One region of the Pseudoalteromonas sp. Isolate6 genome, then DNA from elsewhere that is predicted to be linked to it. Evidence: predicted binding sites of a transcription regulator. Region 1 holds the regulator's gene; the other holds the start of a gene.
The links. Region 1 encodes FliA, which starts transcription of late flagellar genes. Its sites were predicted from a motif close to CTAAAGNTNNNNNNNNNNNNGCCGATA; they were not measured.
Positions count from the first base shown of each region.

Region 2: the regulator FliA is predicted to act here: its motif matches at 3,100-3,126, upstream of L1D50_RS12690 (VC2046/SO_2500 family protein).

Region 1 is NZ_JAKEVK010000009.1:14,677-27,676, reverse strand. Features, by position in the region: gene L1D50_RS02405 (chemotaxis protein CheW) at 1-470, opposite strand, end outside; gene L1D50_RS02400 (ParA family protein) at 479-1,249, opposite strand; gene L1D50_RS02395 (chemotaxis response regulator protein-glutamate methylesterase) at 1,377-2,522, opposite strand; gene L1D50_RS02390 (chemotaxis protein CheA) at 2,598-4,823, opposite strand; gene L1D50_RS02385 (protein phosphatase CheZ) at 4,837-5,613, opposite strand; gene cheY (chemotaxis response regulator CheY) at 5,633-6,016, opposite strand; gene L1D50_RS02375 (RNA polymerase sigma factor FliA) at 6,059-6,793, opposite strand; gene L1D50_RS02370 (MinD/ParA family protein) at 6,796-7,656, opposite strand; gene flhF (flagellar biosynthesis protein FlhF) at 7,649-9,124, opposite strand; gene flhA (flagellar biosynthesis protein FlhA) at 9,144-11,246, opposite strand; gene flhB (flagellar biosynthesis protein FlhB) at 11,330-12,460, opposite strand; gene fliR (flagellar biosynthetic protein FliR) at 12,470-13,000, opposite strand, start outside.
Region 2 is NZ_JAKEVK010000083.1:1,872-17,515, forward strand. Features, by position in the region: gene L1D50_RS12670 (NCS2 family permease) at 1-327, opposite strand, end outside; gene L1D50_RS12675 (SEL1-like repeat protein) at 449-898, shown strand; gene L1D50_RS12680 (SulA-like leucine-rich domain-containing protein) at 1,230-1,625, shown strand; gene L1D50_RS12685 (YchJ family metal-binding protein) at 1,671-2,132, shown strand; gene L1D50_RS12690 (VC2046/SO_2500 family protein) at 2,544-3,065, opposite strand; tRNA gene L1D50_RS12695 (tRNA-Tyr) at 3,178-3,262, shown strand; tRNA gene L1D50_RS12700 (tRNA-Tyr) at 3,283-3,367, shown strand; tRNA gene L1D50_RS12705 (tRNA-Tyr) at 3,397-3,481, shown strand; tRNA gene L1D50_RS12710 (tRNA-Tyr) at 3,508-3,592, shown strand; gene L1D50_RS12715 (DUF2938 domain-containing protein) at 3,610-4,107, opposite strand; gene L1D50_RS12720 (helix-turn-helix domain-containing protein) at 4,180-4,575, shown strand; gene L1D50_RS12725 (YgjP-like metallopeptidase domain-containing protein) at 4,598-5,254, opposite strand; gene L1D50_RS12730 (ion channel) at 5,481-6,461, shown strand; gene L1D50_RS12735 (HD domain-containing protein) at 6,479-7,120, opposite strand; gene L1D50_RS12740 (class I SAM-dependent methyltransferase) at 7,248-8,438, shown strand; gene L1D50_RS12745 (PilZ domain-containing protein) at 8,500-8,790, opposite strand; gene L1D50_RS12750 (response regulator) at 8,800-9,183, opposite strand; gene hrpA (ATP-dependent RNA helicase HrpA) at 9,265-13,158, opposite strand; gene L1D50_RS12760 (CBS domain-containing protein) at 13,312-13,740, opposite strand; gene L1D50_RS12765 (isoaspartyl peptidase/L-asparaginase) at 13,826-14,854, opposite strand; gene L1D50_RS12770 (SapC family protein) at 15,021-15,644, opposite strand, start outside.

The sequences.
Region 1 (13,000 bases):
TTTTCTTCACGATTTAGCATGACGCCTTTGAACCATTTAGGTTTACCAAAGAGTTGATTGACTTCGCCCAGTTGGTGTATTCCCCCAAGTGATTTCAGCGGAACCGCCAGTGTCAAGCCTGCCACTTCAAAAAACAATGCTTGGAATTCACCTTCTTGATAGGCATCCCTTGCCGAGACGGATTCTATCGTTGCCTGTTCTTTGATAATAGATGTATTTTCAGTGACTTCAAGATCTTGAGCTAATTTACTCGATTGTTCTTCAATAACATCACTTACCTGTTCCTGAGGCTCGATTGCCACCACAGCTAGGGGTTCTGTCGTTTCTAGCTCTGGTTCTGGCTCTTTTACTTGCTCAAGCAGCTTTGCAACCGGCGACAATTCGCATTGTTCAATCTCTGGTTCCTCTTGTAACAGGGCGCCAAGATACTGCTTCATCACCTTTTCATTTGCAAATAAATGCTTACTCATTATGTTCTCTAGCTTAACTGCTTTAGGTAGTCCAATAGTGCACGATACGCAAATACGCCTCGCGATTTAGGACAAAACTGTACTGGGACCTGCTGTGCAAGGCTCGCATCCCTAAACTTGGTATCTACGGGCACCACGCCTGGCCAAACGGCCTCTTTGTATGTTGCCAACAACGTTTTATACGCCTCCAACGACGCTTTGGTCCGTTTATCATACATTGTTGGAATAATGGTGTATTGATACTGCTTCTGCTGTGAAGACTGCATTAGCTCCATCGTGCGCATCATTCTATCTAGTCCCTTCAACGCCAAAAATTCAGTTTGAACCGGTACTAAAATTCGCTCACTCGCTGCTAGCGCATTGACCATCAACACACCAAGTACGGGTGGACAGTCTAAAATAGCATAATCATATTGATCCGCTATTTTTTCGAGCGATTTCTTTAAGATAAGCCCCATACCCGTTTTATTACCCATACTACGATCGAGCGTAGCAATGGCCATAGTGGCAGGCAAAATATCAAGATTTTCAATAGTTGATGGGCAAAGAGACTGTAAAATTTCTTCACTCGTCATACTGCTGCCGCGTGCAAAAATATCATACACACTGACTTCTAGCTCTTCAGAATCAATACCAAAGTAATATGTCAGTGAAGCATGAGGATCGGTATCAATAAGCAAAACTCGGTAACCTTGTTCAGCAAGAATGCCTCCTAAGCTTACCGTCGTCGTGGTTTTACCCACGCCACCTTTTTGATTTGCTACTGTCCAAATTTTCACTCTATATTCCTTCGCTTATCACTATTGATTTCATTCAATAGATACTATACCAACTCAGTGTTATTTATTCTTTTTAGACGTTTGATATTTACAAGCTTCAAGCAGAGCAACCAAGTAATAGCTTAGTCTATTGGTTACCTGCTTCTTTATTAATTCTCGCAGCAAAGTCTTGTAGGGCGATACTATCCGAAGAAAGTCCAGCGCCGGCGACTGCTTGAGGCATGCCGTACACAACACAAGTCGCTTCATCTTGCGCCCAAATAGTGGCCCCCACCTGCTTTAGCATACGAGCGCCATCTCGGCCATCTGCGCCCATTCCCGTTAAGACAATTGCTAACGTGTCGCTGCCATAAGCTTTTGCAACACTCGCAAATGTCACATCAACGCTAGGTTTGTAGGTGATCCGTGGGCTATCATCCTCAAACACTTTAAGTGTTTTACTACCACCGCGACTTTCAACCAGCATTTGCTTGCCACCTGGGGCTAAATAGGCCACGCCAGGCATTAATCTATCCCCTTGTTCCGCCTCTTTAACTTTAATCTGGCATAAGCTATTTAATCTTGCTGCAAACGCAGGCGTAAACGCGGCAGGCATATGCTGGATAAGTAAAATTGGATGAGGGAAGTTCGCAGGCAACTGCGTCAATATCGTTTGCAGCGCAACGGGTCCACCTGTTGACGTGCCAATTGCAACCAACCCATATCTTTTACCCGACGCTCTAACACTCGCGGTATTCGACGAGCCACCAGATACCGGTCTCTGAAAACTTCTATCCGGTTGAGGGATCGTTGCTCTTCCTGTGTCAGTGCGAGTTGCTCTAGGTTCGACTCGCTTAGGTGGAGTCGTGATACTAGGGCGAGTAAAGCGGCTAACACGGCGACGGCCTATTTCCTTAACTTTATTTTGTAATGATTTAATTGCCTCTTCGCTATTACGAGCGATGTCTTCAAACTTTTTCGGTAAGAAATCAACGGCGCCAGCATCCAGTGCATCTAACGTAGCACTCGCGCCCTCACGAGTAAGCGAAGAAAACATTAAGATTGGGGTCGGTGTAGCCTGCATGATCTGCTTCACCGCACTGATCCCATCAAGCACAGGCATTTCTACGTCCATAGTAATTACGTCTGGACGCAATGAAGCGGCTTTTTCAACCGCTTCCTTTCCATTAACAGCGAAATCTATAACCTTGATTTCATTGTCTTTTTCCAAAATTTCACTGACTCGACGACGAAAAAAACTTGAGTCGTCTACGACTAACACTTTAACTGCCATTGGCAACGCTCTTTTATTTTGCTCTACAGCAGAGCAGCAAATGCTGCTCTAGAATTCGAACTACGCCTAATAAAATTAGGCGTAGTGTTTTAATAAGTTGGGAACATCAAGGATTAGCGCAATGCCACCATCGGATGTGATAGTAGCACCGGCCATACCTGGTGTACCTTGTAACAATGCATCTAATGGTTTTATTACAACTTCCTCTTGACCTATCAGAGAATCGACCACAAAACCGACTTGCTTGGTACCAATTTGCGCAATGACGACATGGCCTTCCGCCTTTCTCATGCTCCTGTTGGCACCTTTCACTAACCAATGCTCAAGATAAAACAGCGGGATCGCTTTTTCTCTCACGATGATAGTCAGTTGACCATCAACCACATTCGTTTTAGTCAAATCTAAATGGAATATCTCGTTCACACCAGCAAGTGGTAACGCAAATGTTTGCTCACCCACTACCACCATCAAGGTAGGCAAGATAGCCAATGTAAGCGGTACTTTTATCTCTAATACGGTACCAACACCCAGTTCTGATTGGATATTTACCGAGCCATTCAATTGCGTGATCTTCGTTTTAACAACGTCCATCCCGACACCACGGCCTGAAATGTCTGAAATTTGTTCTTTCGTTGAAAAACCTGGTGCAAAGATCAGATTATAGGCTTCAGTATCAGACAATCTGCTCGCTTGGTCAGAATCAATAACTCCCTTATTGATAGCTATTTTCTTGAGCTTTTCAGGATCCATACCGGCACCATCATCACGAATGGTAAGAAGTATATGATCTCCTTCTTGTGATGCAGATAAGGTAACGGTTCCCATTCTTGCTTTGCCCGAAGCTTCACGTACATCAGGCATTTCAATACCATGATCCACTGAGTTTCTAACCAAGTGAACTAATGGATCTGCAAGCGCTTCAACAAGATTCTTATCTAAATCTGTCTCTTCACCTTGTAAAACTAAGTTGATCTCTTTTTTCAAGCTTCGTGCAAGATCTCGTACAACTCGAGGGAAACGGCCAAAAACCTTTTTGATTGGCTGCATCCGCGTTTTCATCACGGCGCCCTGTAAGTCTGCGGTCACTACATCTAAGTTTGAAATGGCTTTCCCCATGGTTTCGCTATTGGTGTTATTGGCTAAGCTAACCAATCGATTACGAACCAACACCAATTCACCAACCATATTCATGATTTCATCAAGACGTTTAGTATCAACTCGAACTGTAGTCTCAGCTTGCGCAGCAGGTTTCTTTGCAGCTGCAGGTGCTGAGGCTTTTGCAGCGTCAGGCTCTTTTTGTGGTGTAGGAGCTGCAGACTTAATTTCCGCTTTAGGCGCAGGCTTCGGGGCTGGTTTCGGCGCTGGCGCAGCTTTAACTGGCTCAGGTTGAACAGGTTTACTCTCTGACGCTTTTGCGGGCGACTCATCCACTGCTTTAGGTGCACTCCCTTTACCGTGCAGCTCGTCAAGCAAAGCTTCAAATTCATCATCAGTGATTTCTTCATCACCAGCAGGCGCATTCCCCCCGTCGGTTGAAGTTTGCTTAGCTTCAGATTCACTGGCTTGCGAAGTCACCGGGTCTTCTGTATTTGGTGCACTACCAAATTTACCAACACCATGGAGTTCATCTAAAAGGTTATCGAATTCATCATCAGTGATGTCACCATCATCCGAGGTTGACACAGTTTCAGTTTTAGTCGCTGGAACTACAGCGGGACCATTACCAGCACCATGTAATTCATCTAGCAGATTTTCAAACTCTTCTTCCGTTATCTCATCAATGCCTGAACTACTATCAGTATCTGAGCCAACATCTGCATCGAATAAAATATCATCTGCATTTAAATCCGGCACCAAAGGTTCTGGCTCAGAAACAGGTTCGTCAATCACCTCATTGACTTCGTCTTCAGAAGCGGGCTGGCTAAGTTTGTGGAGTGTTTCAAGCAACACAGGATCAGCAGCTTCTGGCTCCTCCCGGTTTTGAATACAAGCGAACATTTCGTTGATAGTATCCAAAGATTGCAAAATAACATCCATCAATTCCGAAGTTACTTTTCGCTGTCCTTGTCGTAATACATCAAACACGTTCTCCGCACCGTGACAGGCATCAACCAGTTCAGTCATACCGAGAAAACCAGCCCCACCTTTTACGGTATGGAAGCCACGGAAAATCGCGTTAAGAAGTTCTTTATCTTCAGGATTATTTTCTAGTTCAACAAGCTGTTCAGATAACAGTTCTAATATTTCACCTGCTTCAACTAGAAAGTCCTGCAAGATATCTTCATCGACTTCAAAGCTCATACACACTCTCCAACTAGAAGCCTAAACTAGATAGCAAGTCATCGACTTCGTCTTGACCAGAAACCACGTCATCTCGCGATTCAGCGTCAATAATTGGACCTTCAGGTCCAGACAATTCATTACTGATAGTCTCAGTTGTTTTTATTTCATTTTCATTCGTTTTTTCTGCAACGGCAGGTGCTTCATCTGAAGTGCCAAACACAGTTAGAAGGTGAATGAGACTATCTTCTACTTCCCTCACAAGCTCAATAACACGACGGATAACCTGTCCTGTCAAATCCTGATAGTCTTGTGCCATCAGAACGTTGGTCATTAAACCTTGTAATTCGTCTGTCCGTGTCTTTGAAGTCTGCATAAAGCTGTCGAGATCATGACACAGAGATTTAAACTCACCGAGTTGAATATCCCTACTCATCAACCTATCCCAAGTGGGCTTTATTTGCGCTAACTCATCCGCAAGATTCTGCGCAAGAGGTAAGCTTTCTTCGACTGCGTCCATCGTTTTGTTTGCAGCGCTTTCCGTCATTTCCATAACATAATTAAGGCGCTGCTTTGCATCAGGAATAGCCTCTGTTGTGAGATCTGCAAGCCGAGTATCTAGTTCAAAGTTCTTTAAAGATTCGTGCAACTGACGAGTTAGCTTTCCAACTTCTGCAAATAGCTCCGATTGCTCTTTGTTAGCAGCTTCTAAAATCAGCTGGTCAGCTTTTTCTTGTTCACCCTGCTCTAAAAGCTCGACAAGTTGTTTTGCTTGTTCAAGTGTAATTTGAGGCGCAGCATTTACAGACATAGGCCATATCCCCTTGCTGTTAGCCTAGTCGCTCAAATACTTTTTCAAGCTTAGTTTTAAGCGTGCCAGCTGTAAACGGTTTGACAATATATCCGTTAACTCCAGCTTGCGCTGCTGCAACTATTTGTTCCTTTTTCGCTTCTGCGGTAACCATCAACACTGGAATGTGCTTAAGTTTTTCATCCGCTCGTATTGCACGAAGCAGATCAATACCTTGCATGCCCGGCATATTCCAATCAGTTACTACAAAGTCAAACTCCTGATTTTGTAGCATCGGAAGTGCTGTACTACCATCATCAGCTTCTTGAACATTGGTAAAGCCTAAATCTCTTAATAGGTTTTTGATTATTCTTCTCATAGTAGAGAAATCATCAACCACGAGAATTTTCATGTTCTTATCCAAAACTTCCTCCAGTGAGGTTCGAACCCAACTATTTTATGTACTCTAATTTATCCAGTCATTGATTTTAGCTTTAAGCTTTATCATTGCCTGACCGTGAATTTGACTTACTCGAGATTCACTAACATCAAGAATGGCGCCAATCTCTTTTAAATTCATTTCGTCGTTATAGTAAAGTGACAAAACTAAAGCGTCTCTTTCGGGTAACGCTTTGATCGCATTTACTAAAGACTCGTTAAAACGCTCATTTTTAACGTTATTAAACGGTTTGTCTAGCGCAAAATCGCTGTTTGCAGGGGTTATCACATCTTCATCAACCCCAAGATCCTCAATCCCGATGACTTTGCTTGCATTTACATCATGTAAAATATGATGGTACTCATCTAGAGATATATCAAGTTTTTCAGCGATTTCAGTGTCTTTTGGTTCTCGACCAAGGAGAGATTCTAGCTCGGAGATAGCTTCAGCCACCATTCGGCTATTTTTATGTACGGAACGCGGAGCCCAATCGCCACGGCGAATTTCATCCAACATCGCGCCTCGAATACGGATCCCCGCAAAGGTCTCAAAACTAGCTCCTTTAGAGGCATCGAAATTTTTAGATGCTTCAATCAACCCAATCATCCCCGATTGGATGAGATCGTCGAGTTGCACACTTGCCGGAAGTCGAGCTATCAGGTGACACGCCACTTTTTTCACCAGTGGAGCATGCCGTTCGACCACCTTGTGAAGATGCTCTGAAGTTTGATATCCCGCAGCTCTGTTGACCGGAGAAGCCATAATCACCCGTTTACAAGTTGTTCAATGAAAAATTCTAGATGACCGGAAGGTTGATGAGGAATTGGCCATTTAACTGCTTTAGCGGCAAGCCCCTTAATCGCAATCGCGGCTGGGGAGCTCGGAAATAAATCTACGATAGCTCTTTGTCTACGAGAGGATTTACGCATGTTTTCGTCAAACGGTACGGTGGCCACTAACTCCAGTGCTACATCTAGAAAACGATCTGTAACTTTTGAAAGTTTAGCAAATAATTCTTGCCCTTCACGCATGCTGCGGACCATATTGGCAACAATTTTAAAACGATAGACACCATGCTCTCTGCTTAACACTTTGATCAATGCATAAGCATCGGTAATAGAGGTTGGTTCATCACACACGACGACCATCACATCCTGTGCAGCCCGAGAAAAACTCAGGACCATATCAGAGATACCTGCTGCGGTATCAACAATTAATACATCGAATTGAGTGTTAAGTTCGCTAAAAGCGCGAATAAGCCCGGCGTGTTCTGCTGGAGTCAACTCTACCATATTTTGAGAGCCAGAGGTCGCCGGTACAATTTTGATACCTGCGGGCCCCTCTACAAGAATTTCATCAAGTTCACACTCTCCCGACAACACGTGCGACAGATTTTTTTCTACTCGAAGACCTAACATTACATCACAGTTTGCCAAGCCCAAGTCCGCATCCAGAACTAGGACTCTTTGTCCTTGTTGACCCATAGCGATAGCAGTATTGAGTGAGACATTAGTTTTACCCACCCCACCTTTACCACCGGTCACGGCTATTACTTTTACACCCTGGTTGCTATTTTGACTCATTCTACGCAGGCCACTTGCTTGATCTAAAACTGTGTTAATCATACATTCCTACTGACTCTGACGCTACTGGTACACGTCGAGAGTGCTGTGCTTTTATTCTTTTTAAATACAATTGCTCAGCCTTTTTTACTAGCTTTTGAGCATTTGCTACGCGAATGTCTTCTGGCACTCGCTGACCGTTGGTAAGATACCCTATTGGCAAGCGATTTTGAATCGCTATGCTAATTATCTCACCTAAACTTAGACTTTCATCAAGTTTTGTGAAAATACAACCGCTTAAATTTACTTTTTTGAAGTGCCGTACGGTTTCTTGTAACACATTCATTTGTGCTGTTGCACTCAGTACTAAGTAACTACGAATATCCACTCTTGCGCTACGCATAAGTGTATTTAACTGTTCAGTTAAGCGCAAATCTCTTTGACTCATTCCCGCCGTATCTATTAATACTAGACGTTTATTTCGTAAATGATAAAGCACTTCTGCAAGTTCATTTGCATCTTTAACTTGTTTAACTGGACAACCAATGATTCTACCATAGGTCGCTAATTGCTCGTAAGCACCAATTCTATAGGTATCAGTAGTTATCAACGCCACTTTATCTGCACCGTATTTTTGTGCGCCTAGCGCCGCTAATTTTGCGACCGTTGTGGTTTTACCAACACCAGTTGGACCCACCATAGCGAATACGCCACCTTGGCGGAGAATATCATTGTTAGTGGTGTGCATTTGGTTTATCACCATGTTTAACAAGGCATTCCAAGCTTCTTTACGAGAAACATCATCAGGGATAAAGCATGCCATTTGTTCAGCAACATCTTTGTCTATGCCCATTCCTTCAAGACGGTCTACAAGACACGCGCGGGTTGGATCACGACGAGCCATTTCTTGCTTCATTAGTCCTGATACTTGATGCTCAAGTAATTGACGAATTGCGTTCATCTCTTCACGCATTGCACTCATTTCGTCAGGCTTGGCATTTAGCTCGGGTAAATCATCACCAAAACCATTGTCCAATTCATCAGACTCTCCCCACTGCTGTGGTTGCTCAAAAGCATCATCCTCGAAGTCAAAAGATTGGCGGCGAGATTGCTGTGGCTTCGCTTGGTATGCCGGAGCTTCAGTCTGTGCCTTGCGTTGACTGCTTAACATTTGCTCAGTATCAATACCCGACTGTGAGAACATAGAAGCAAGTTCTGGTGAACGGGGGCGTGGTGCTTGGCGCTCAAGCAATGCTTCTAAGCTATCAGCTACTTGTGCTTGTTTTACAGGCTGAGCTTGGCGAGGCTCAGGACGGACAAAGCGAGTCTGAGCTTCACTAGGAGTTGCTGTACGGGTTGCTGGCGCTTGCTTAACCGGTGCAGCGGCACGGTCATTATCAATTGCTGCGACGATTTCAACACCATCCGCTAACTTTTTATTTGACATGATGACAGCATCAGCGCCAAGCTCTTCTTTCACTTCATTCAAAGCCGTACGCATATCTTTTGCGAAGAAACGTTTAATTTTCATGTTACAGCCCCTTTATCCTCTATTGTCCAACCGAGCTCACTATCTTGATTTGTCTTTCTTCTGGTACTTCTTGATATGACATCACTCGAAGCCCTGGAATTGTATGCTTAACAAATCGAGACAGCACACTTCTCAACATACCTGAGGTTAATAAGATGGACGGCTCCCCTAGCATTTCTTGGTTGTGATGTGCTTCTCTTAATGATTCTTGAAGCCTCTCAGCCAAGCCAGGTTCAATACCTGCCCCCTCATCACCTGCGTTCTGAAGTGACTGATGCAACATCTGTTCCAACTCAGGCGCCAATGTTATGACAGGGATTTCTTCTTCGCTCCCAACTGCATCTTGGACTATTAATCGACGCAGTGAAATTCTCACTGCAGCAGTTAGTACATCTGGGTCTTGGCTACGTGGGCCATACTCAACTAAGGTTTGCACAATCGAACGCATATCTCGAATCGCAACGCCTTCGTTAAGGAGGTTTTGTAATACTTTTACTACGGTAGTAAGCGGTAAAATATCTGGCACTAAGCCTTCAACCAATCGTGGGTGACTTTTCGCTAGCATGTCTAATAAATTTTGTACTTCTTCATGCCCAAGAAGTAGTGACGCATTATTCGTTAATAATTGGCTAATATGTGTTGCCACCACAGTTGCAGCGTCTACTACTGTGTAGCCAAGTGAATGCGCTTCATCCTTTTGGTCTGGCTTGATCCAAACCGCATCTAAGCCAAATGCAGGATCTTTCGTCTCAATGCCTTTAATCGGTCCAAACACTTGACCTGGATTAATTGCAAGTTCGTCTCCATGCTTTAGTTCGCCAGTCCCCGAGCCAACTCCCATTAAAGTAATGTTGTAGGCATTCGGATCCAGCTCTAAATTATCGCGAATATGCACAGGTGGTACCAAAAAGCCAAGTTCCTGAGAAAGCTTTTTACGCACCCCTTTAATGCGACTGAGAAGCTCACCGCCTTGAGCTTGGTCAACCAGAGGAATGAGGCGATAACCGACCTCTAATCCTATCACATCAACTGGTTGTACATCGTCCCAACCAAGTTCTTTTTGTTCCTGCTGTTGACCACCTTTTGCGGAAGGTCCTTTCGCAGCTTGCTCCGCTTTTTCAATCTCAGCTTTTTTCTTTTGTTGATTCGTGTAATAGGCAATATAACCAAGTAAAACACCCAAGCCTAAAAAGGCAACATGTGGCATGCCCGGGACGAGTCCCATAGTGATCAAAATACCTGAAGCAATAGCCAGCGACTTTTCATTACCCAGTTGGTTCTTAAACTGATCACCCATGTTGTGCGATTCATTTTGACGCGTTACGACAATTGCAGTACCTATTGAAAGTAAGAGAGAAGGAATTTGCGCGACCAGACCATCACCGATAGTCAACATGGTATATACTTCCATCGCATGACCAAAGCTTAAATCATGCTGGATCATCCCAACGAACAGGCCACCTATTATATTGATGGCAAGGATCACGATACCTGCAATAGCATCACCCTTAACGAATTTGCTTGCACCATCCATTGAACCGTAAAAATCGGCTTCTCTAGTCACTTCTTCACGACGAGCTCTAGCGTCATCCGCAGAGATAAATCCAGCGTTTAAGTCCGCGTCGATAGCCATTTGTTTACCAGGCATAGCATCAAGGGTAAAACGTGCGGATACCTCAGAAATACGGCCCGCACCTTTGGTAATTACAACAAAGTTAATAATTATAAGGATCAGGAATACAACTAAACCAACAGCATAGTTACCACCAATCACGACACTACCAAAGGCCTCAATCACTTTACCGGCAGCATCGCCACCATTATGACCTTCAAGTAACACGACTCGGGTACTTGCGACATTGAGTGCCAATCGCATGATTGTGGCGATCAGTAGCACCGCTGGAAACATGCCAAATTCAAGTGGCTTTAACGTATAAACGGTCACCAATAGCACCACAAGCGCTAGTGCAATGTTGAAGGAAAATAGAATATCGAGCAAAAAAGGCGGCAATGGCAAAATAACCATACCGAGTGCTGCAAGTACCAACAAAGGAGTACCAACACCCTTAGCATATTCTTTTTTATCTCGATTGAGTTGTTGTAAAACCGCTTTAAATTCCATAACTTAACACAAGCAAAAAATTGACACACAGCAACTACTGCAATATGTATTCCAATAAATTACTGATTCTATAGAAGCGACCTTTAATGTTTTAAATCATCAGGGATAGGTAAATTACTGCTAAGTGCCGTAGGCCTTTTCCCCTTACCCTTTTTGAAACGATTGAGCTGAAATACGTAAGCAAGCACCTGAGCGACCGCTGTGAATAACTTCTCAGGAATTTGATCTCCCACCTCGGTCGTGTGATAAAGCGAGCGAGTTAACACTGGCGACTCAACAATGGGTACATCTCTACCTTTCGCTATTTTTCGAATCTGCATCGCGAGCTCATCAACACCCTTAGCAATAACAATAGGCGCCCCCGCTCGTTCGGTATCGTATTTTAAGGCAACGGAATAATGAGTAGGGTTAGTAACGACAACATCTGCATCTGGCACATCTTGCATCATACGCCGCTGTGACATTTCTCTTTGCGTACGACGGATCCGTGCCTTTATTTGCGGATCACCTTCTGAGTTTTTATATTCATCTTTGACTTCTTGCAGCGTCATTTTGAGCTGCTTATGGTGATTATAACTTTGATAAGGGGCATCAATCGCTGAAATAATAATCATGGTGCAACTAAGCGCTAAAAACATCCAAGCGATAATTTCTAGCGCATGCTCTATACTTGATGGGATTTGCTCGATACTCAAATGCAATATTTCTTCAAAATACATATTGATAAGCAAAATGGCAAAGCCTGCAACTAACACAAATTTGAGAATTGACTTTAATAGTTCAATCGCAGCTTGTGGGCCCAACATTCGTTTAACCCCTTTCATTGGCGACATTTTACTCGCTTTTGGTGCAGCCGCTTGCCAAGAAAAGTTAAAGCCTCCAAGTAAAGTGTTTCCAACGACACCTGCTATTGCAATTATTAAAACAAACATCGCCATCGGAAATATTAATTCTGAAGCAATCTCTGCCCATACTGCGAACATTTTTGTTGTGTCGTAGGTTTCGTTGCGGTTCAGTGTAAGCATTCGCCCCATGACATTATATAACCCCTTACCTATTCCTGGGCCATACATCAATAAGGCGATGGCGGAAAATAGTAGAACAAAGGTCGTTCCTAGTTCCTTTGAACGGGCTACTTGACCTTTTTTCCGAGCGTCATCTATTTTCTTCGAGGTCGGTTCTTCGGTGCGCTCTTGACCGGAATCTTCTGCCATCTCAGACTCCTATACCGTGCACCCAATTAGGTCGCACATCAGCTCTATCATTTTAAGCCATTGAAACTCAAACTGTGCTAAGAAATTTCCTAGCGTCGCCCAAATAATGGTAAGCCCTGCAACTAAGGTAAATGCAAACCCAACAGAGAAAATGTTCATCTGAGGCGCGGCTCGAGTCATGATCCCAAATGAAATATTGATAATCAACATTGCAGTTAGCGGAGCCAATGCAAGGGCAAGAGCCGTAGAGAACATCCACCCCCCCCAATTAACTATTCGCCAGAAGTTGTCCACCGCCCACCAGTTTCCGGCGATGGGAAAACTCTCAAAACTATACACCACCATTTGTATCATCATTAGATGACCGTTATAAACAAAAAACAGTAATGTCGCCAAAATCAAATAAAATTGACCAACAGCAGGTACACTTAATCCGTTTGCAGGATCTACAACCGAGGCAAAGCCAAGACCTGTTTGCATCGCAAGTATTTGCCCGGCAATAATAAAAGTATTCAGCAGTAGCAATGAACCAAAGCCAAT
Region 2 (15,644 bases), on a different contig from region 1:
ACAGCCTGACATAAATACCGCGCCTAATGCACTTTGCCACGTATAACCCATACCAAGCACAACACCATAGGTAAAAAAGGCGTTTAAACCCATTCCAGGCGCAAGCGCTAATGGGTAGTTTGCCCATAGTCCCATAATAAAGCAGCCGATTGCAGCTGCGATACAAGTTGCTACAAAAGCAGCGCCGTGGTCCATACCAGCTTCAGCTAGCATTGCAGGGTTTACGAAAACGATGTAAACCATAGTAACGAATGTCGTCAAGCCAGCAATCACCTCAGTTCTTACATTGGTGTGCATAGCTTGCAGTGAAAATAACCGCTCGAGCATAACTAAAATTACAAATTTGAGGAACAAGTGATTGGATTTTAACACGAATCACTTTAAAACTCGGACAAAATAGTTAAAATTCAGCTACACTCTGCTTATCAACATTATTGCGAATACATATATGGATCAAAATAGCACCGATAACTCAGCAAACCATGACTTAGAACAGCAACTGCTGAATGTGCTTGAATTTGTGACGTCACCATTAAAAGCGGACGCAAAATTCCCAGATCTTCACGACAATACTCAAGCACTGAAAAAAGGTCTCTATTACCTAAAAGAAAAGTCTTTCCCGCTTGCAGCAAAGTGGCTAAGACTGGCGGCGATGACTGGTGATTTAAAGGCACAGTTCTTTTTAGGTTTGTTGTTTATGAAAGGCCAAGGAGTGCCACCCAGCCCATTTCATGCAGCTGCTTGGTTGAGTTTGGCCAGCAGTCAAGGACACAAAGGCGCCGAACAAGTACTACTTGATGTTCGCCGCTTTCTTACTACTAAGCGCTTTAGAGATGCACAATGCTATGCAGCAACACTTTACGAGCAAATTCATCAACTACAGCATATTAGCCAATAAATTAAATTTTACTCCTCAAAAAAATGTAGGCTAGGCGTAGCCAAGCCTCTCTTAAGTAAACATACGCTTACCCTCTGCAACGGTCACAATAGTACAGTAGGAAAACTACTGTATAGCAGCTGAGAAAATTTCCTATTGCTTTATTCATATTCAAATTTCGTCAATTAAGCTCTCATTTCAAAAAATCACAACCATTTGTTTTATATTGAAAATTTAAACCAAGTAAAAATTAAGCTTGAATATTGATTAAAAAGCTAGCAATTTTTCTTGCATTCACACACTGTATAAACTACTGTATACACATACTGTATAGATAACCAGTGAGACAATTATGTTACACAGCAATACACTTCTACAGCCAAACAATTCGACTTATTACACACTTAACGAAATCAATAATGTTATCGTTGAAGATGAGATCGTCGCTAGCTTAGAGTTACTTAAAGTTTTACATAAATGTCAGCATAAACAAGGCTGGACGCTACTCGTTGCGCCCGATAATGTACCAAACAAGTCACTGCTAGAAAGTGCTTCTGTTGATGCAAGCAAGTTGCTCGTCATTAGGCAAAAGCACATATACGACCTTGAGTATGTACTTAAAAGTGCTATCAGCAATGGTAATTTCGCTGCGGTGGTGATTTGGACTGATATTGCATCAGTGCAAACTATCAACAAAATGGAACTGCCGGTATCTGACGTTGCAATACACTGTTTTCAAAGCGCTTAACAAGCTACAATAACAGGATATAAATTTGTTAAAACTGAAGTTTTTATGTCTTGTTATTGCAATTCATCCCTTCCCTATTCGCAATGTTGTGAGCCGTACCTTAAGGGACAAAAATTCGCAGAGCGTCCACAAATACTCATGCGTTCTCGCTATACTGCATACTGCTTAAAAGATGCAAAGTATATTCATGACACCTACGCCCAGGCTAAACAAGCACAAAATAGTGTCGACGATATTGCTACATTTGCTAATTATGCACACTTTATAAAATTGGAAGTGCTAGAAGAAGCAGTAGAAGCTACTCAGGGGATCGTTGAGTTTAAGGCGCACTATATCGCAGAAAACACTCACTATATACTCCATGAACGGTCAAATTTTATCACCGAAGCAGGCAGATGGTATTACTTAGATGGCGAATTGTATGATACGCCTACAACCAAGGTAGGCAGAAATGACCTCTGCCCGTGCGGCAGTGATAAAAAGTACAAAAAGTGCCACGGTAGCTAAAATAGCCTGAATTAGAGATTAGATACAAAGCAATAAAAAAGCTTGAAACGAGCGAAAGATGATTAAGGGTAGTTTATACCAATTGAATTAATTCTCTAATCAATTTGAAGGGTGAAATAGCATATTAGCTTCGTTAAAAATTTCTCATTTAGAACAACTAAATAGCAAAATCTTTGCCTTGCCTATATGGATATAGGTACCTTAGCGGTAGCAGGACGCGAGAGCGGTGCTACTAAAGCTATTTCCCCGCTTCAAAATAGATCATTTACTTAATACAACTGGTATTAGCCTAGACATGAAGCTCGATAAGCGTGGCGTTTAATGTCAGTCTAGTAACGAAGCAAACAGTTGTAAAATGACAAGTTTAATACCAGGTTGTCTTAAATTCGCTCAATTTAGCAGCTAATGTTGTTACGCCGTCGCGCGTAACATACTCTGCATATCTCCCGTTGCAATTTGATCATAGAAACCAGCCGCATCCATTGCCTTTTCAGCGACTAAGGCAAGTTTACCTTGCGTACTTGCCAAACGTCTTTTAACCGCTGGTTCCAAATTTTCTACAACTTCGAGTGGAATATGCTTTTTATCATTTCGTGCAGCAAAAGGTTCTGGATTTAAATTTTCTTGCAATCGCAAGGTCGCCATCGCTCCCATAGATACCAGCTGCGCATTATGCTGACCAATAAGCATATTGTACTCTTTTGGTGCAAGCGGCTTTTGTGGTCCTATTTCAAATTGCTTTTTTAGTGTTTCTTCTGAGCTATCTTTCGCGGCAGCTTCAGATTTTGGTAGATGAAATTGGCTAAAGTCTAGTGCATCAGTTGATAGCATAGATAACAGCATGGCAAAATCGGCAGAGCGCGTCTCATGAACACTGATATTTAATGCGGGCCCTAATTGCGACTCACTGATTAAAACGCCATCAACTTGCATGTATTCCAACCGATTATTTTGCTAATTACGAATTTATCGGCCTTTTTCCGAAAAACTTTAGTAGTTTTCTTTACTTCGAAAAAAACTTTGTTATTATCACCGCCGTTGTTTAGGAGGGGTTCCCGAGCGGCCAAAGGGATCAGACTGTAAATCTGACGGCTCAGCCTTCGCTGGTTCGAATCCAGCTCCCTCCACCATAAACAACAGTTACAATTTCGGAGGGGTTCCCGAGCGGCCAAAGGGATCAGACTGTAAATCTGACGGCTCAGCCTTCGCTGGTTCGAATCCAGCTCCCTCCACCACTTTCAAATTGTAACGCTTTAAAATGTATGGAGGGGTTCCCGAGCGGCCAAAGGGATCAGACTGTAAATCTGACGGCTCAGCCTTCGCTGGTTCGAATCCAGCTCCCTCCACCACTTTTAAAGTAAACGCTCCAAATGATGGAGGGGTTCCCGAGCGGCCAAAGGGATCAGACTGTAAATCTGACGGCTCAGCCTTCGCTGGTTCGAATCCAGCTCCCTCCACCACCTTCTATTGCTTTATCTCACAATAAGCTTACATATATAAACGAGCTTAAAAACAATCCAAAGCCAAAAATCAAATGTGCTGCCATACTTTTTACCCTTGCCTTATTCGGTTCTGGTAATTTAGATGCTGCGACCCCTGCACCAAAACAGGGTTGCATAATAAAGAATGGAAACACACACGTTATTAAGCCAAAAACTAATGCAATCAAAAGGCTTGGCTCAGTCAACCAAGGCTTGCCCACGCCCAGCAGTATCGCCAAGGCGAATACAATCCCAATGAGATAATGCATGCACCAACCAATGACACGTTCACCAGATATTGGCTTACTATGCCCGATACCTTGATGCGTAAGTTGACCTTGACACAAGTGTCCAATCCACCTGCCAACTAATGCATAGTCTAAGCCCTTTATGGCAAACAAGCGACTGAGCATAAATGCCCACAAATCCATAACAAGCGTTGCACCTACGCCAATCGCGACTGCAGGCATTAACATCGAATATAGGTTTTCCACTATTTTTACTCCTCTTTTTTACTGATAACCGCTATCCTACTAGTTCAAGTTAACTTTAAGTCAAGGGCAAGAATGGATATCAGTGAAGTTGCAAAAAAATCAGGTTTACCCGCATCCACGCTTAGATATTATGAAGAAAAAGGGCTGATCCGATCGATTGGTCGACAAGGGCTTAAACGTGTTTTTCCCCCGTCGATACTTGAACGTCTAGCGCTTATTACCCTTGGTAGAAACGCAGGCTTTTCGTTAGATGAAATAGCGGACATGTTTACCCCCGAGGGTAAAGCGGATATTGATAGGATGAAGTTACAATCTAAAGCGGATGAATTAAATGAAACCATTAAGCATTTAACTGCAATGCGAGATGGCCTCTATCACGCTGCAAAATGCCCTGCGCCAAGCCATTTTGAATGCCCGACATTTAAAAAGTTGTTAAAACGCGCGGCAAAAGCGAGGCCCGACAAATAATAGGCATAAACAGGGCGCTATGCTAATGCTCAATCATCAAGTCACGACCGTGGTCACGTAAATAACGCCGAGCCATTTTATGGTCGTCGCCATAGTGCTTTGTTACCAAATGCCAAAATGCGCTATTGTGTGCCATAACATGAAAATGGCAAAGTTCGTGCACTACCACATAATCAATTACCCACTTAGGCGCACCAATCAAAAGCGTATTAAACGCAAGCACGCCTTTAGATGAAAAACTGCCCCAGCGGCTTTTGTAAACGCGTATTTTTAGCGTATCAAAGCGAGCTTGAATATCAGGTTGATACCGCGCAATAACCATATCTACATAGTCATTTAGCGTTTCGCTTAACAGCGCGACTAACTCACCCCATTCATTTTTGACAGCCTTAAGTAACACTCTTTTGTTATCAAAATCAATTACAGAGGTTGTACTTTCGCCTCTATGAATAGTAAAGGTCTCGCCGAATACTTGCACAATTCCTGTTTCAAGCGGCCGAGGGCTCTCAGGTATGACTTTTAGAGCAAGCTTTGATTTTATCCAATCGGATTTGCTTTCCACCCAATTATGTAACCAGCGCTCGCAAACTTGCTCTGGTGCATACACAAATACTTGGCCAGCTTTTATTTTTATCGCAACGCTCTTACGTTTTCGGCTTTTCTTCAATTGATATTGCAAGGTAACAAATTCTTAGCCACTAAAGCATGCATTATAATATGAGCAACTTATCAGAGTCACTGCAAACGCCATGTAAGATGATGAATTTGATCAACAATGACAATAAACTCATCAATAGTGTGGTTTCTAACACACTATAAATTAGAAAGATTTTTTCGTTAAATCACCGTATTTATTATTTTTGCTGCTACGCTTAATGAAAAAGGCATTTTGATTTAGGCAAGCTATGGCTGATAAACCCATTTGCCAATATGTGTCACCTGAGGGAAAAAAATGCAGTGAAATCGATATGGGCTCAGGTTACTGCTTTTGGCATGATAATAAATTCGATAAAGGTGGCTTAGAGCTAAGCCAAAAGCTTGAACGCTACGCCAAGCGAGGCGGCTTGCTACAAGGCTTAGAGTTGAAGCGAGCCAATTTGGAAGGGCTCAATCTTGTTAACTTTGAAAATCATCATGGCTATGATCTATCTTATAGCAACTTTTATCGTGCCAATTTGAAAGGGGCGCACCTGTTTAATAATACCATTAAGCATGCGTCTTTAATGAAGGCGGATTTGAGAGAAGCAAGCCTGCACTGCTGTAATTTAGAAAGCACCAATTTGCTCGGCATAAAGCTGGAAAACACCCGTATCGATAATATGGAACTCGGTGAGCAATTACTGCAAGAGCAGCAAGCTTTTGAAGCACGTAGAAACCGAGCTAAAGAAGATGCGGAAGACTTGTTTCTGCAGTCCGAAGAGATCTATCGTTTACTACGTAAAGGCGCAGAAAACCAAGGACTATTTGAAATGGTTGGGCGCTTTACATATAAAGAGCTGCGCATGCGACATGCTCAGTATCCACGATTTTCAAAACGTCACCTTATTTCCAGCTTTGTCGACCTGCTATGTGGGTATGGAGAAAAGCCAGAAAATGTCATTCGCTTCAGTCTAGGCATGATAATTACCTGTGCATTTTGCTATTTTCTATTTGGCGTTTCGTTTCAAGATCAGATAATGCAGCTAGACTTAGACAACAGTGTATCTGAAAATGTAATGGCGCTGCTGAATAGCTTTTATTTTAGTGTTGTTACCTTCACAACCTTAGGTTATGGGGACATTACGCCTGTGGGGATCTCCCGGCTGATCGCAGCGGTAGAGGCTTTTACCGGCAGCTTTTCATTAGCGCTATTTGTAGTGGTTTTTGTAAAGCAAATGACGAGATGATACTCATCTCGTCATTTTTAATCCGCGATTTCTGATTTCAGTTGTTCTAAAAAATCCAGCATATATTGAGTGCGGGCTTGTGCCTGCTCACGAGCTGCAGTGGTATGCATGTTATCTTTAATATGCAGCAGCTTAATGAAGAAGTGATCTAAGGTATATTTGGTATCGTCCGCTTTTCTGTGCTCACAAAATGGGTCTTCTACATTGTAGAGATTACGCGCTATCGCCCCACCTACTTTCATACAGCGGCTAACACCTATCGCCCCTAACGCATCCATTCTATCTGCATCTTGGACAATTTTGGCTTCTAATGTCGTGGGTGTGACACCAGCGCTAAAGCTATGTGCAACAATGGCGTGGTGAATCGCCTCAAGTTTACCCGTGTCGTACTTCAACTCTGTTAGGAAGGCAACCGCCTTATCTGCAGCTAATTTCGACGCCAGCGGTCTATCTGGATGATTTTTTGCTACGGCAACACAATCATGTAACCAAGCGGCAGGGATCACCACAGCAGGATCCGCCCCCTCAGCTTCGCAAAGCGCCTTTGCAACTTTAACTACACGCTTGATATGGGACAAGTCATGGGCGGTATCTGCACATGGTGTCGACAGCATAAACTCTTCACATGCTTTTTCTAATTCATGCATTTTTAACGTCATTAAGCTCAACTTTTATTAATATCCGACAAATAAGCCCACACAAATTCAGCGGGAAAGGCATTACTGATTGTATGTTGCCACACCCTTCACTAAAATGGCAGCTATCAGGAAAGATTAGAGAAAATATATGACTTGCGCGCTATATCTGCAACCAGGCAGAGAAAAATCCCTTAACAGAAAGCACCCTTGGGTTTTCTCAAAGGCCATTAAAAAAGTAAAAGGCAAGCCTGCCCTTGGCGATACCGTCAAGATTTACAGCAATGAAGGTAAATACCTCGCCACAGCCGCTTACAGTCCAGACTCTCAGATCAGAGCCAGAATTTGGACATTTGATGAATCACAACATATTGACCAAGCGTTTTTTGAGCAAAAACTCGCTCGAGCACTAGCAGCCAGAGAATATGTTATTGCTGAAGGTGGTTTAACTGGCTTTCGATTGTGTGCCGCAGAGTCAGATGGTCTGCCAGGTGTAACAATTGATAAGTTTGATAACTACTTGGTTTGTCAGTTGCTAAGCGCTGGTGCCGAGCGTCACAAAGGTGAAATAGTAATGGCATTGCAATCACTATTTCCTGATTGTCATGTTTACGAGCGCTCAGATGTTGATGTGCGCAAAAAAGAAGGCCTTGATAAAATTACCGGACCGCTTGCTGGCGATGCACCAACCACACCTGTCCTTATTAGCGAAAATGGTTTAAAGATTGAAGTCGATATCATCGGCGGCCATAAAACTGGCTTTTATCTAGATCAACGCGACAGTAGAGCCGCGTTAGAACGCTTTGTAAAAGACAAAGAAGTGCTTAACTGTTTCTGCTACACCGGTACATTCGGCCTGTATGCGCTGCGCGGTGACTGTAGTAAAGTTATCAACGTTGACGTATCGCAGCCAGCACTCGACACTGCAAAACGTAATGTAGAACATAATGGACTAGACTTGTCGAAGGCTGAGTTTGTGAAGCAAGACGTGTTCAAGCTACTAAGACAATATCGTGATGAGGGCCGCCAATTCGATACGATTGTGATGGATCCGCCAAAGTTTGCAGAAAGTAAGGCGCAGCTTAATGGTGCCTGTCGTGGTTATAAAGATATCAATATGATTGCCATGCAAATATTAAAGCCTGGTGGCACATTACTCACCTTCTCGTGTTCTGGCCTTATGGAACAAAACCTATTCCAGAAAGTCGTTGCAGACGCTGCGCTCGATGCAGGTAAAGAGCTGTTGATTATGGAAAGGCTAAATCAAGCCGCCGACCACCCTATTGCGGGCAATTATCCAGAGGGCTTTTACCTAAAAGGTCTTATTTGTAAGGTTTATTGATCAAGCAACTCACAGTGGTATTGGAGAAAGCTTCAATACCACCCTTAGGGCTTTAATTAATCTAATTGAACTTGGTGATTTCAAGTCCTACAACCCACTGCTCATCCTGCTCTTGACTACAGCGGATCACGGTTGCATGAGCACTAAGTGGCTGGATCATATCGCCACTGGAATCAATGAAAATGTCAACGGTTGAATTTGCTTCGATTGGGTCGCTCACTGTCACCGACAACCCCGTAGCACTTAAATCGTGGCAAACTCCTTGGTACACTTTACCTGACTCAAGCTCAGTTAATTTTGCTACCGCATCTACCGACATACGCATAAAACGGCGTTTATCTTCATTGATCATATAACGCTCCTACACCATTGATTTTATTTTTTCTAATAGCGATTGCATTGAGAATGGCTTAACCACATAGGCATCGCAACCTGCATCGAATCCCGCTTTTTGTTCTTTTTCAGACTCTAAACCAGACACCATTAGTACCGGAATGTCCTTAGTTTCTGGTGTATTTTTCAACATTCGACAGGTGTCGTAGCCGTCAAGACCCGGCATACACACATCAAGCAAAATAGCATCTGGAGGATCAGCAATTGCATTCGACAGGCAACTCGTACCCGAGTTTGCATAGCTCAGCTCAAACGCCCCTGACAGTGCCATTTCGAGCATTTCATAGTTAAAATACTCGTCGTCGACCACTAGCAGGTGCGGTGCATTTTTCCTTTTCTCTCGTGTGGACATATTCAATGCCGCTTCCTTCTCACAATCCAAAGTTTTACTTCCTCATATAATAAAGTAACTGTCGTACTCTAAAATGCAAGTTTATATTTCGCACTCTTTTATAGAATTCAGAACGCGTTTAGCCGAAATTGGATAAGCCGTTCCTAATGTTTGAGCGAACAAAGACACGCGAAGTTCCTGTTGCATCCAAAAAATATTTATAAGCGACTCTGGTACAGGTAATCCAGAGGGAATTTTTGCCAACTTGTCTTGATAAGCTGTAGCAACTTTTTCCAATTCTAATACACACAACCTATCTCTGTTTGGATCTACCGCAAGTTTTTCAAGCCTTTTCTCAATCGCTTTCATGTAGCGCAAGATATCAGAGATTTTGTCAGCACCGTGAGCGGTGACAAAGCCTTTAAAGATAAGATCGGATAACTGAGATTTTATGTCGCCATGCGCGGTGATCATCGTGAGATCCACTCTGCCTTTCATGCGCTTGTTAATACTGTGGGCAATGCTAAGCACAGCCTCAACTTGCTTCGCAATTTCAACTACAGTATCGCCTAGCTCAGCTCGAATGTGCTCTTTGGCTTTTTCAAACGCGACATCATCTCTGATCTCACCAAATCCACGCAGCAGCTTGTCAACCCCAGCTTGCGTACAGTCATCAACTAAATCATGCACTTTTCCAAAGGGGTTAAAATACAATCCTAACTTAGCCTTATTTGGTAAGTGTTGCTGTAGGTATTTAACAGGCGAAGGAACATTGAGTAGCATAAGACGGCGCAATCCTGCTTGATGCGCCGCTTGAGCTTTTATTTCGTTATCAAACAATTCTATGGCCGTACTTTGTTTTTTATCGACTAATGCTGGGAACGCCTTAATCTCATAATTTCCTTGCTTTTTAGTATATTGCTCCGGCAGCTCGCCGAAATCCCACTGCTGAATATCCGTTTGCTCGATCCCTTGCTCAGCCACTTGCGAAAGCGTCTCGGTCACTTGACCTTGCAACTTTGCCTTGAGTGCTAGTAAATCAAAGCCATGGGCTATCACCTTGCCTTTGTCATCGACTACCTGAAATTGCATTTTTAAGTGCGGTTCAAGTGCACTAATGTCCCAATCTGACTCGGCGACTTTAACACCTGTCATTCTGAGTAAACGATTGGCCACCGCTTCTCTAAATGAACCTTGCATTACCTCAACGGCGGCAAGCACCGCATCTGCATAATTTGGTGCTGGCACAAAGTTACGTCTTAGGGTCTTCGGCAGTGACTTAATAAGCCCACAAACCAGCTCATGTCTGAGCGCAGGAATATGCCAATCAAAACCTTCATCTTGAACTTGGTTTAATAGTGCCAGAGGAATATTGACCACCACGCCGTCGAGTGCTTGGCCTGGGTCAAAGTGGTAACTGAGAGGCAAAATCAAATTCCCTTGTTGCCACGTATCAGGATAATGTGTATCCGTGATATGTTCAGCGTCATGCTTCATTAACAGATCGCGCGTCATATGCAAAAAGCGTTTGTCTTTTTGCTTTTGTGAACGCCACCATTTATTAAACGCAGCACGATTATTTACGTCTTTTGGAATTCGATCGTTATAAAACGCAACAACATCTTCTTCGTCGACTAGGATATCGCGACGCCTCGCTTTATCTTCAAGCGCCTGCACTTCTTCAACCAACTTTTGGTTTGCGCTCAAAAAGCCTTCGCTTTGGCCAAGTTGACCGTTTGCCAGCGCTTCACGAATAAATATCTCTCGGCTAACCACAGGATCAATATCGCTATACACCGTGCGTTTACGGCCAACGATGATCAAGCCGTATAAGGTTTGCTGTTCAAATGCGATAACCGCTCCAGCCTTTTTCTCCCAATGCGGCTCGCTATAGCTTCTATTTACTAAATGCTTAGCGATTGGCGCAATCCAATTTACATCGATTTTGGCATTAACCCGAGCATAAAGTTTACTGGTTTCCACAAGCTCGGCAGACATCAACCACTTAGGGCTTTTCTTAAACAGTGTTGAACCTGGAAAAATATGAAATTGGCTGTTACGTGCGCCTTTAAATACTTGCTTTTGCTTTTCGTCTTTTACACCAATATGGCTAAGCATACCGCTTAGCAATGATTGATGGACGGCTTCATCGCTTGCAGGACTGCTATTTATTTTAAAGCCGAGCTCCTCACACACCGTAGTCAGCTGATATACAATATCTTGCCATTCACGTACACGCATGTAGGCCAAAAAGTCTTTTTGGCATTGCTTTCTAAACTGGTTACGCGTCAGTGCTTGCTGCTGCGCTTCGATGTAATTCCACAGATTTAGATATGCAACAAAATCAGAGTGTTCGCACTCAAAGCGGTTATGTTTTTCGTCAGCTGCTGCACGTTTGTCTTGAGGACGCTCTCTTGGGTCTTGAATAGACAGTGCCGCAGTGATCACTATCGCTTCCCAAAGCGCGTTGTTTTGTGCCCCTGACATCACCATCTTAGCAAGCCTTGGGTCTATGGGTAAGCGGCTTAGTTTGCGACCTGATTCTGTGAGCTTGGCTTTTTCTCTGCGCTTTGCAGGAACTATCGCCTCCAACTCTTCAAGTAATGACATGCCATCTTTGATATTACGGCTATCAGGCGCTTGTACAAATGGGAATTGACTTATATCACCAAGTCCAAGTGCGAGCATTTGCAAAATAACGGAAGCTAAATTGGTTCTTAGAATTTCAGGGTCGGTAAACTCAGGGCGCCCTAAAAAGTCGTCTTCAGAATATAAACGAATACAAATACCAGATGCCACACGCCCACATCGACCTTTACGCTGGTTTGCACTGGCTTGTGATACTGCTTCAATCGGTAAGCGTTGCACCTTTGTTCGATAACTATAGCGGCTTATTCTCGCAGTACCCGGGTCGATAACATAGCGAATACCTGGTACTGTCAATGACGTTTCTGCAACGTTTGTAGATAATACAATACGCCGCTGGCTATGCGGCGCAAAAATGCGATTTTGTTCGGCATTAGAAAGGCGCGCATACAAAGGTAAAATCTCAACGCCTTTTAAATTGCGTTTTGCCAGCGCATCAGCGGTGTCACGAATTTCACGTTCACCGTTCATAAATACCAGAATATCCCCAGGTCCTTCAGCACAAAGCTCATCAACCGCATCAAAAATACCCTGTAACTGGTCGTTTTCTGCTTCGCTATTTTGTGAGTCTACATCTTCAACTGGACGATATCTCACTTCTACTGGATAAGTTCGTCCTGACACTTCAATAATAGGTGCGTCACTAAAATGTTTAGAAAAACGCTCAGGATCAATGGTTGCTGAGGTAATAATCACTTTAAGGTCTGGACGCTTCGGCAACAGCTGCTTTAAATAACCCAAAATAAAATCAATATTCAGGCTGCGCTCGTGCGCTTCATCAATGATGATTGTGTCGTACTGGTTGAGGAATCTGTCTTGTTGAATTTCCGAGAGCAAAATACCGTCGGTCATCAGTTTTACGTATGTATTGTCAGAGACTTGATCTGAGAAGCGAATTTTAAATCCAACTTCTTGCCCCATCTCGCAGCCAATTTCTTCTGCAATACGGGTAGATACACTTCTTGCTGCTAGTCTTCTTGGTTGTGTATGACCAATATAGCCATCCACGCCTCTACCTAACTCTAAACAAATTTTAGGCAGCTGCGTGGTCTTCCCCGAGCCTGTTTCTCCGGCAACAATAACCACTTGGTTATTCGCAATGGCTGCTTTGATGTCGTCTTTTTTCTGGCTGACAGGTAGTTGCTCAGGGTACTCTACTGCTGGAATATTGGCACTTCTTGTTACCTTTAATTCTTGGCTTTTTGCAATCGCAGCCGCTACTTTTGCGGCTACCTGCTTTTGCTTTTCTTGATCGGTAATTTTTTTCGCGCCATGGAGGCGCTTTTTGAGGATGAAGTGATCCTTTTTAAGACATGAATTTAGCTCTTTGAACAGCGAGTCAACCTGCACTACACGACACCTTGTGATTACATAAAACGCCGTGTAGTTTACCAAATCAGATTAGGCGAACCCAACAAAATTTGGTTAGGAATTGAGATTTTTGCCGTTATTCTCAAGGCAGCTCCTCATGAGCTACCGAAACGGCCTGTATATTTCATCGCTTCATACGTAGCGGTGGCCAGAGACATAAGCATCATGTAAATGCTTATCTAACGCTAATAACACGTTTGCGCGACTGATGATCCCGAGTAAGCGCCCTTCATCGTCAACTACCGGGTACACTTTGGGTTTATTGCAAATCATCAAATCTGCCATTTGCACTATACTATCTTCACGTTTTACACAAAGAGGCTCTTTTGTCATGACGTCGGACACAACACTATGAGACTCATTTTGATAGGTCGCCTCTAGCATTTTTTTGAGACAATCTTGCTCAGATAAAAACCCAATAACTCGCTTTGTCTCGTCTATAACCGGCCCGCCCGATTGACCGCTTTGTAGCAGCTTCTCTACAGCTGATTCTACGCGCATATCTTGCTTGAATGTTACGGGGCGATGATTTAAGTAGTCTGCGACTTTTATTGATTGCATTGCTCATCTCCATTAAAAACGCCAGCTATCATGATAATAATAGCTGGCGTTTGAAGAACTTGCTTAGTCTCAACGAAATATTGTTTTACTCGCTATAAATACCAACATAGGTCGGTGTTGTTGACGACTTGCTCGCACGGTACATCCCCGCGGTATTAAATGGCATACTAATATTGCCTTTCGGGTCAACAATGATCACCCCACCCGTACCACCAATTGGATAAAGCGTATCAAAAATCACTTCTTTCCCTGCTTTGTCAATCGACTTGTTTTGATAAGCAACACGAGCACAAATATCAGCTGCGACATTATATCGAATAAAATACTCGCCATGCCCCGTTGCTGAAACAGCACAAGAGCGGTTATCCGCAAATGTGCCCGCACCAATCACCGGTGAGTCACCTATCCGTCCGAAGCGTTTCGCCGTCATCCCACCGGTTGACGTTCCGGCCGCTAAATTCCCTTGTTTATCAAGAGCGACAGCTCCCACAGTTCCCATCTTATACTGGCTTTTCAATTGTTGGTGTGCCGCCTGATAGTCCTTGGTCGCCGCTTCTTTCATCTGCAATCGCTTTTTCGCTTTTAGCAGCGATTGATAGCGAGCATCGGTGTCAAAATAGCTGTTTTCCACTAACGTAAAACCGCGTTTCTTAGCAAAGTCTTCCGCACCTTCACCACTTAGCATGACATGTACTGAGTGCTGCATCACTTCTTTTGCTAGGTTGATTGGGTTTTTAATGTGCTTCACCCCCGCCACAGCGCCCGCTTGGCGATTACGACCATCCATGATTGACGCATCTAGCTCATGTCCTTCATCATAAGTGTACACGGCACCCTTACCAGCATTAAAAAAAGGCGAGTCTTCAAGAATATTAATGGCAGCCGTCACTGCATCAAGACTTTCTCCACCTTGTTCTAGTACCTTATAGCCAGCCTCAACAGCTTCTTTTAATTTAGCTTTGTATTGTTTTTCTTTTTCTGGCGTGAAGTTACTGCGCTCAATTGTGCCAGCCCCTCCATGAATGGCGATCGCAAACGGGGACACTTTCTCATCAGCGACAGCAGCTGTCGCCGACAAAGCTAATAAGGCTGCTAGCAAAGAAATTTTTTTCATTTTTATACCTTGGTTCGTTGTTAAACTTCAGCATGAGGTGAATTTTAGAGCGATGCAAGCTTTCGCGTTAAAAGTTTTTTATTTAGAACAACTAAATAGTATCCACAAAAAAAGCGCTTCCATCAGGAAGCGCTTTTCTCAAATCATTCTACTATATTAAAAGCAATTAGCTTGCTTCGCGCTGTGCCTTCATACGTGCAAGGCGTGCTACTTGGTGAGTAGAAGTCAAGAATGCGAAGATAGGTGCTAAATAACCACGTTTACGTAGCTCTAGGAAATCTTCGTCACCTAATTCATTTAGCTTACGCTCATCCACAAGGTAAATACCGTTGATGTCTTTCTTCTCACCACGGATTTCTACCGTTAGTGTTTGTTGAACTAAAAGCTCTTTATCAGCAAGATACTGAGTAAATGCTTCAGTTACGCGAGCAAACTCAACATAGCTTACCAACGCTTCTTTACGACGACCTAGATATTCAGTTTCTTTACCGTCTTCGAAAAGCGCATTACCTTCTTCTTCACCAACTAGCGGGCTTGCTTCGTCTATCACAATACCAAACTGATCTTGTTCAGGATGCTTAACCAAACCAAACGGGTAACGTGCTGCGGCCATTGGTACAAAGCTGCCAGTCCACTTGTCACCATCTACAAATAAGTTTTCACCTGGCTGAAGACCAAACATAGCAACCGCTTGAAATTGACCTGACTCAGTGTTTTTAACAAACGCCATCGGGAATTCTGTCGCTACACGCGCAAACTCATGCGCCACTACAGGCATTAAGTGCTGAGT